Geomonas sp. RF6: one gene and its partner. The protein of the gene in region 1 interacts with the protein of each later gene in a pairwise test. Links are inferred from orthologs where the notes say so. Each region holds a gene or a part of one and is shown on either strand. Other genes may lie near its edges.

Region 1 (3,290 bases):
CGGAGATCGTGGTCCCCCGAAGCGCGATCGCGGAGTGCGTCCCGTGTGACCTTATTGTCCCCAGGCAGAGGTTGAGCTTTACCGGAGCGCCGACGACGATGGTGGTCTACGGGCGCGGCGCGACGTTCATCCGCAAGTGGTGGAAAGAAGGAGGGCAGTGAGTGGCTATGAACAAGGTCGCTTCCGTCTCGATTGCAGTGATGATTGTGGTAGGGATTCTCTTCCTTGCCGGGGTCTGCTGGCACTCCGTGGGCGAGATCCACTACCTGAAAACCTTCTACCCGTCGAGCTTCAATATAGACCAGGCATACGAGGCGACGAGGATCGAGGCGATAAAGGTGGGGATCATCGCCTTTCCTGTCATCGTTGCCATAGCGGCAGGCCTGTACGTGCTGAAAAACTTCTCCGGCAGGCGCTGAAAAAGGAGGGGAGAGATGGATATTCCGGTAACCACGACCTTCAGCATCGATGGATTCCGCATCCGCGAGTACAAGGGAATAGCGCGCGGCATAGTCGTGAGATCGCCGACCATAGCACAGGGGATTCTCGGGAGCCTCAAGAACATCATCGGTGGGAACATCGGAGCCTACTCCAGGATGTGCGAGCAGGCGAGGCAGCAGGCGTACGAGCTGCTGGTGCAGCACGCGCTGGAGATCGGCGCGAATGCGGTGGTGGGGCTGCGCTACGACGCTTCCGAGGTGGTGAGCCGGGAATCCGCGACGGAGGTCTTGTGCTACGGCACTGCGGTCGTCATCGAACCGGAACGATAGCTCTTCGTCCCGTAGCCGATCTTGCTTTAGACGTCTGGCTCCTTCCAGTTGACGCTCTCTACATCCCACTGCGAGCTCCCAAGACAGCACTCTCGACACAAGCTCCATAACTGTTGAACCTACAAAAGAAAACCTCTCGCATAGCGCCGAGACATGCCAGACTTTTGCCATCTCGTACAGCGACAGGAATTTTTCCTGTTTACAAGAATGACAAGACAATCGCGGCGCTGCTATGATAGATTCCTTTTTTTGCTAAACCACAACGAGAAGGAGATCCTATGTCACGCGTATTCAACTTTAGCGCCGGTCCTGCAGTGTTGCCCGAGGAAGTTCTCAAGAAGGCTGCCGCTGAAATGCTCGACTGGAACGGCTCGGGTCAGTCCGTTATGGAGATGAGCCACCGCGGTAAAGAGTTTATAGCCATCGCCGAAGCGGCTGAGGCTGATCTTAGGGAACTGCTCGCGATACCCTCCAACTACAAGGTGCTCTTCCTGCAAGGCGGCGCCACCCTGCAGTTTGCCATGATCCCCATGAACCTTCTTGCAGGGAAGACCAGCGCCGACTACGTCAATACCGGTGAGTGGTCGAAGAAGGCGATAAAGGAGGCGAAGCTTTTCTGCCAGCCGAACGTTATCGCCTCCAGCGAGGACCAGAAGTTCACCTATGCACCGGCTCAGGGCGACTGGAAGCCCTCTGCGGATGCGGCATACGTGCACTACTGCGCCAACGAGACGATCGGCGGCGTTGAGTTCCAGTGGATCCCCGAGACGGGCGATGTGCCGCTGGTATGCGACATGTCCTCCAACATCCTCTCCAAGCCGATCGACATCACCAAGTACGGCCTGATCTACGCAGGGGCGCAGAAAAACATCGGCCCCGCCGGCCTCACTATCGTGATCATCCGCGAGGACCTGATCGGGAAGGCTCCGGAAAAGACCCCGGCGATGCTGAACTACAAGACCCACGCCGATGCGGACTCCATGTACAACACCCCCCCGACCTACGGAATCTACATCGCAGGTCTCGTTTTCAAATGGCTGAAGGAGCAGGGTGGACTCGCCGCCATGCAGAAGAAGAACGCAGAGAAGGCGGCGCTCATCTACGACCTCCTCGACAGCAGCAGCTTCTACAACAATCCGGTGCGCCGCGAAGACCGCTCCCTGATGAACATCCCCTTCACCCTCGCCAAGCCGGAGCTGGACGACGAGTTCCTGAAAGGTGCCAAGGCGCGCGGGCTCGTGCAGCTGAAGGGGCACCGCTCCGTCGGCGGCATGCGCGCCTCCATCTACAACGCCATGCCGCTCGAAGGGGTGCAGGCGCTTGTTGAGTACATGAAAGAGTTCGAGGTAAAGAATGCCTAGCACCTACAAGATCCTCGTTCTGAACCAGATCTCCCAGATCGGGCTCAGCCGCCTCCCGATCGACCGCTACACCGTCGCAAAGCAGATCTCCGACCCAGACGCCATCCTCGTTCGCTCCGCGGACATGCACAGCATCGACATCCCCGCGAGCGTCAGGGCGATCGGGCGCGCCGGTGCGGGTACCCAGAACATCCCCACGAAGGAGATGTCCGGGCGCGGCGTCCCCGTATTCAACGCACCGGGCGCCAACGCCAACGCGGTGAAGGAGCTCGTCTTTGCGGGGATGCTCATGGCGGCCCGCAACATTCCCGCGGCGCTCAAATTCGTGGAGGATCTCGATCCTGACGATTCGAACATGGAGAAGACGGTCGAAAGCGGCAAGAAGAACTTCTCCGGCTTCGAGCTCTCCGGGAAAACCCTCGGGATCATCGGTCTCGGCAAGATCGGCTGCATCGTCGCCGACGCCGCGATCAAGCTCGGCATGGAGGTCATCGGGTTCGACCCGGAGATCACGGTCGACTCCGCCTGGAGCCTCCCCTCCCAGGTGAAGAAGGCGGAGAGCGTCCTCGACGTGGTAAGGCACTCCAACTTCATCACCGTCCACGTGCCCCTTCTGGACGCGACCCGCCACCTCATCAACGCCTCGAACCTGGAGTTTGCGCAGGAAGGGACCGTCCTCCTCAACTTTGCACGGGAAGCGGTCGTGAAAGAGGAGGACGTGCTGGCGGCCCTGCAGAGCAAGAAGCTCCACTACTACGTCTGCGATTTTCCCGGGGCTGGGATCAACGGGAAGGAGAACGTCATCTCCCTGCCGCATCTCGGCGCCTCCACCCGCGAGGCGGAGGAAAACTGCGCGGTCATGGTCGCCGATCAGATCCGCGACTTCCTCGAGCACGGAAACATCCAGAACTCGGTGAACTTCCCGACGGTGCTCATGCAGCGCGAGTCCCGCTTCAGGGTTGCGATCGCAAACTCCAACGTGCCGAACATGGTCGGTCAGATCTCCACGGCCATGGCGCAGCACGGCCTCAACATCCACAACATGATGAACAAGTCGCGCGGCGAGATGGCCTACACCCTCGTCGACGTCGACAGCGACGTGCCGCAGGAAGTGATCGACAGCATCAGCTCCATCAAGGGCGTGCTGGCGGTGCGTTAC
Region 2 (3,225 bases), 900 kb from region 1 along the record:
GCCATCACCATCGACGGAGTCGATGTCCGGCAGATGGAGCTCACTGCGCTGCGCAGCCGCATCGGCGTCGTACTTCAGGATCCATATCTCTTTACCGGGACCATCGCCTATAATATCTCGCTCGGCGATCCCGACGCCCTTGCCCGGGTAGAGCAGGCCGCGGCCATCGTCGGCGCAGATAGGTTCATCAAGCAGCTTCCGCACGGCTTCGATGAAGAGGTGCGCGAAAGGGGTGTGAACTTTTCGGCCGGGGAGCGGCAGCTTATTTCATTTGCTCGTGCCGTGGCCTTCGATCCGGAGATACTGGTGCTCGACGAGGCTACCGCCAGCGTGGACAGCTCGAGCGAGCGGCTGATCCAGCATGGGCTGGAAGGGCTGATGGCGGGGCGCACCACCCTCGTCGTGGCCCATCGCCTCTCCACCATCCGCGATGCCAACCGCATAGTGGTCATTCATCGCGGCGAGAAGGCGGAAGAAGGGAACCACGCAGAGCTGATGGCCCAAAAGGGGCTGTATTACCGGCTGTACCAGCTGCAGTTCAAGCAGTAGAGCTTCTTGTCCCATCCCCATCCTGTCGGAACGGTTCATCCAGGATATTCCGGGAGCGTGGGTACATTGCCACGAAGCACTGCAGGAGGCCTAACGTTTCCCCCCTTCGCAAAGGGGGGAACGCGAGGCCTCCTGCGGCCCTTCATTGGAACATACTACGGCTTCCCCGGAATTCCCGGATTAGCCAAGCTGGAGCACCTGATGAAACACCTGATACTCGGTACCGCCGGGCATATCGATCACGGTAAGACCTCGCTGGTGAAGGCGCTCACCGGCATCGACACGGACCGGCTCAAGGAAGAGAAGGCGCGCGGCATCACCATCGAGCTCGGCTTCGCCCATCTTGACCTTCCTGGCGGCATCCGCTTCGGCATTGTCGACGTTCCAGGCCACGAGCGCTTCGTGCGCACCATGGTGGCGGGGGTCGGCGGGATGGACCTCGTCATGCTGGTCATCGCCGCCGATGAGGGGGTCATGCCGCAGACGCGCGAGCACCTGGAGATCTGCCAGCTTCTCGGGGTGCAGCGCGGACTGGTGGTCCTCACCAAGAAGGACATGGTGGAACCGGAGTGGCTCGAGCTGGTGGTGGAGCAGGTGCGCGAATACCTAGAAGGAAGCTTCCTCGACGGCGCCCCCATCGTGCCGGTTTCCTCCCGCAATGGTGAAGGGATCGACCTGCTCAAGGAGGAGCTCGCCCGGGTTGCAAAAGAGGTGCAGCCGAAGAAAGAGGACGCTCCCTTCCGGCTCCCGGTCGATCGCGCCTTCACGGTGACCGGTTTCGGCACCGTCGTTACCGGCACCCTCCTCTCCGGCGGCATCGCGGTCGGGGACGAAGTGGAGATCCTCCCCCGCGGCATTAGTTGCCGGGTGCGCGGGATAGAGGCGCACGGCGCGAAGGCGGACCGGGGGAGCGCCGGCGAGAGGCTTGCGGTGAACCTGCATGGCGTGGAGTACGGCGAGGTATCGAGGGGGGACGTCGTGGTGCCGAAAGGACGCTACAGCGCGACTTCCCGAGTGGACGTGCGCCTCGATTACCTCCCTTCTGCTCCGCGGGAACTGAAGCATCGCTCGACGTTGCGGCTTCATTCCGCCACCTATGAGGTCGAGGCGACGGTGATCCTATTCGACCGCGCATCGTTGCAGCCGGGGGAGACGAGCTATGCCCAGCTGCGTCTCGCCCATCCGGTCCTCCTCCTTCCTGGCGATCCGTTCGTGCTGCGCAGCTACTCCCCGCAGGCCACCCTTGGCGGCGGTACCGTCCTCGACCCCGCTCCCCCCGGGAGGAGAAGGCGGTCGGAGGAAGCTCTCCAGCTCCTCGCTTCGGTGGAAGAAGGGGGCGATCCGGACAGGATACGGCTCCTCACAGAGTCGGCGCGTCTTTCCGGGATTTCCCTCGACGAGATGTTGAACCGCAGCGGTATTTCGGGAAAGAGAATAGAAGCCGCGCTCGGGTCGCTCCTGTCGAACGGATCGGTGCTCCAGGTCGTGAAGGAACCTCGCGTCTTCCTCGCCCGCACCGCATTTGACGAGCTGAAGCAAAAGCTGGCGCTGGAGCTCGAGGAGTATCTGTCGGAAAATCCGCTGCAGGAAGGTATCGGGAAGGAAGAGCTGAAATCGCGCCTGCCGAAACGTAGCGATTCACGATTCTTCGGGCCGCTCCTGGCAGCTCTTGAAAAGGAGGGGCGCGCCCTCTCCGATCGCGATGTCGTGAGGATTCCGGGGCGAAAGGCAGGGGCACCGGTCGACAAGGCCGCCCTGCAGGCGAGTCTGGAAGAGTCGCTGACAAAGGGTTGGCTCGAGCCCCCTACCCTGAAGGAGCTCATGGAGGCAGGCAACAGCGGGGAGAAGGAGGTGCTGGATTATCTGAACCACCTGTGCCGCGAGGGGCGTGTGGTCAAGGTAAAGGCGGACGTATTCTACGCTGCGCCGGCGCTTGCCGAGATCCGGGAGAAGCTGACGACATATCTAAAAGAAAAGGCTGAGATAACGCCGCAGGAGTTTCGGGATCTCACCGGGCTGTCCAGAAAGTTTATGATCCCGCTGCTGGAGTACTTCGACAAGGAGCGCCTGACGATCCGGCTGGGAGACAGGCGCGTGCTGCGCAAAGGATAGCTGGCAAAGCCTCAATCACCAGTGTGAACAGTAGCCGAACCCCTTGAATGGGAGGTACGTAGGGGTGGCCGCCGAGGCTTGATGTATCCCTCCCTACAATCGAAAAAGGGCCATGCCTCAAAGACATGGCCCTCTTTCGTTTTGCTCAGGCAGCATTGAAGCGCGTCACTGCCCTGTGGTAGCACCGCCTCCTGTAGTCCCGGTGTCCGTAGCACCACCTGCTCCAGACCCCGTGTCGCCGGTCGAACCACCTGCGCCGGATCCCATGTCGCCGGTATCACTCGGCGGAGTCGCGGGTTCAGACGGAGATGTTACCCCACCCGTCCCGGAACCGGTGCCTTGATCACTCGGCACCAAAGTGCTGCCACCGGTCCCTGAACCGGTGTCGGTGCCAGTGCCGGTTCCGGTATCGCTCGGCATGGTGGTGCTCCCGCCGGTGCCGGTGCCTGTACCGGTCCCCGTGCCGGTGCCAGTATCGCTAGGCATGGTCGTGCTGCCGCCGGTTCCCGTACCGGTGCCTGTACCGGTATCGCTCGGGGTGGTGGTGCTGCCACCTGTGCCATA

What was found.
Region 2: the proteins of serC (region 1) and selB interact in binary tests that used the Escherichia coli proteins (3 or more experiments, as listed by UniProt). The link is inferred for Geomonas sp. RF6 from one-to-one orthologs.

What each region holds. Positions count from the first base shown.
Region 1 is NZ_CP087999.1:2,874,129-2,877,418, reverse strand. What follows is about bases 116-3,089. They hold serC (3-phosphoserine/phosphohydroxythreonine transaminase), read left to right. Parts: upstream 116-1,048; coding sequence 1,049-2,131; downstream 2,132-3,089. Other genes in these bases: LPW11_RS12365 (phosphoglycerate dehydrogenase), read left to right, coding at 2,124-3,089; LPW11_RS12375 (YbjQ family protein), read left to right, coding at 435-770; LPW11_RS12380 (hypothetical protein), read left to right, coding at 162-419; LPW11_RS12385 (hypothetical protein), read left to right, coding at 116-161. Outside these bases: more of LPW11_RS12385, read left to right, coding at 1-115; more of LPW11_RS12365, read left to right, coding at 3,090-3,290. UniProt on the Escherichia coli protein: Catalyzes the reversible conversion of 3-phosphohydroxypyruvate to phosphoserine and of 3-hydroxy-2-oxo-4-phosphonooxybutanoate to phosphohydroxythreonine. Is involved in both pyridoxine and serine biosynthesis.
Region 2 is NZ_CP087999.1:1,970,916-1,974,140, reverse strand. What follows is about bases 297-3,205. They hold selB (selenocysteine-specific translation elongation factor), read left to right. Parts: upstream 297-750; coding sequence 751-2,661; downstream 2,662-3,205. Other genes in these bases: LPW11_RS08440 (hypothetical protein), read right to left, coding at 2,827-3,205; LPW11_RS08450 (ABC transporter ATP-binding protein), read left to right, coding at 297-549. Outside these bases: more of LPW11_RS08450, read left to right, coding at 1-296; more of LPW11_RS08440, read right to left, coding at 3,206-3,225. UniProt on the Escherichia coli protein: Translation factor necessary for the incorporation of selenocysteine into proteins. It probably replaces EF-Tu for the insertion of selenocysteine directed by the UGA codon. SelB binds GTP and GDP.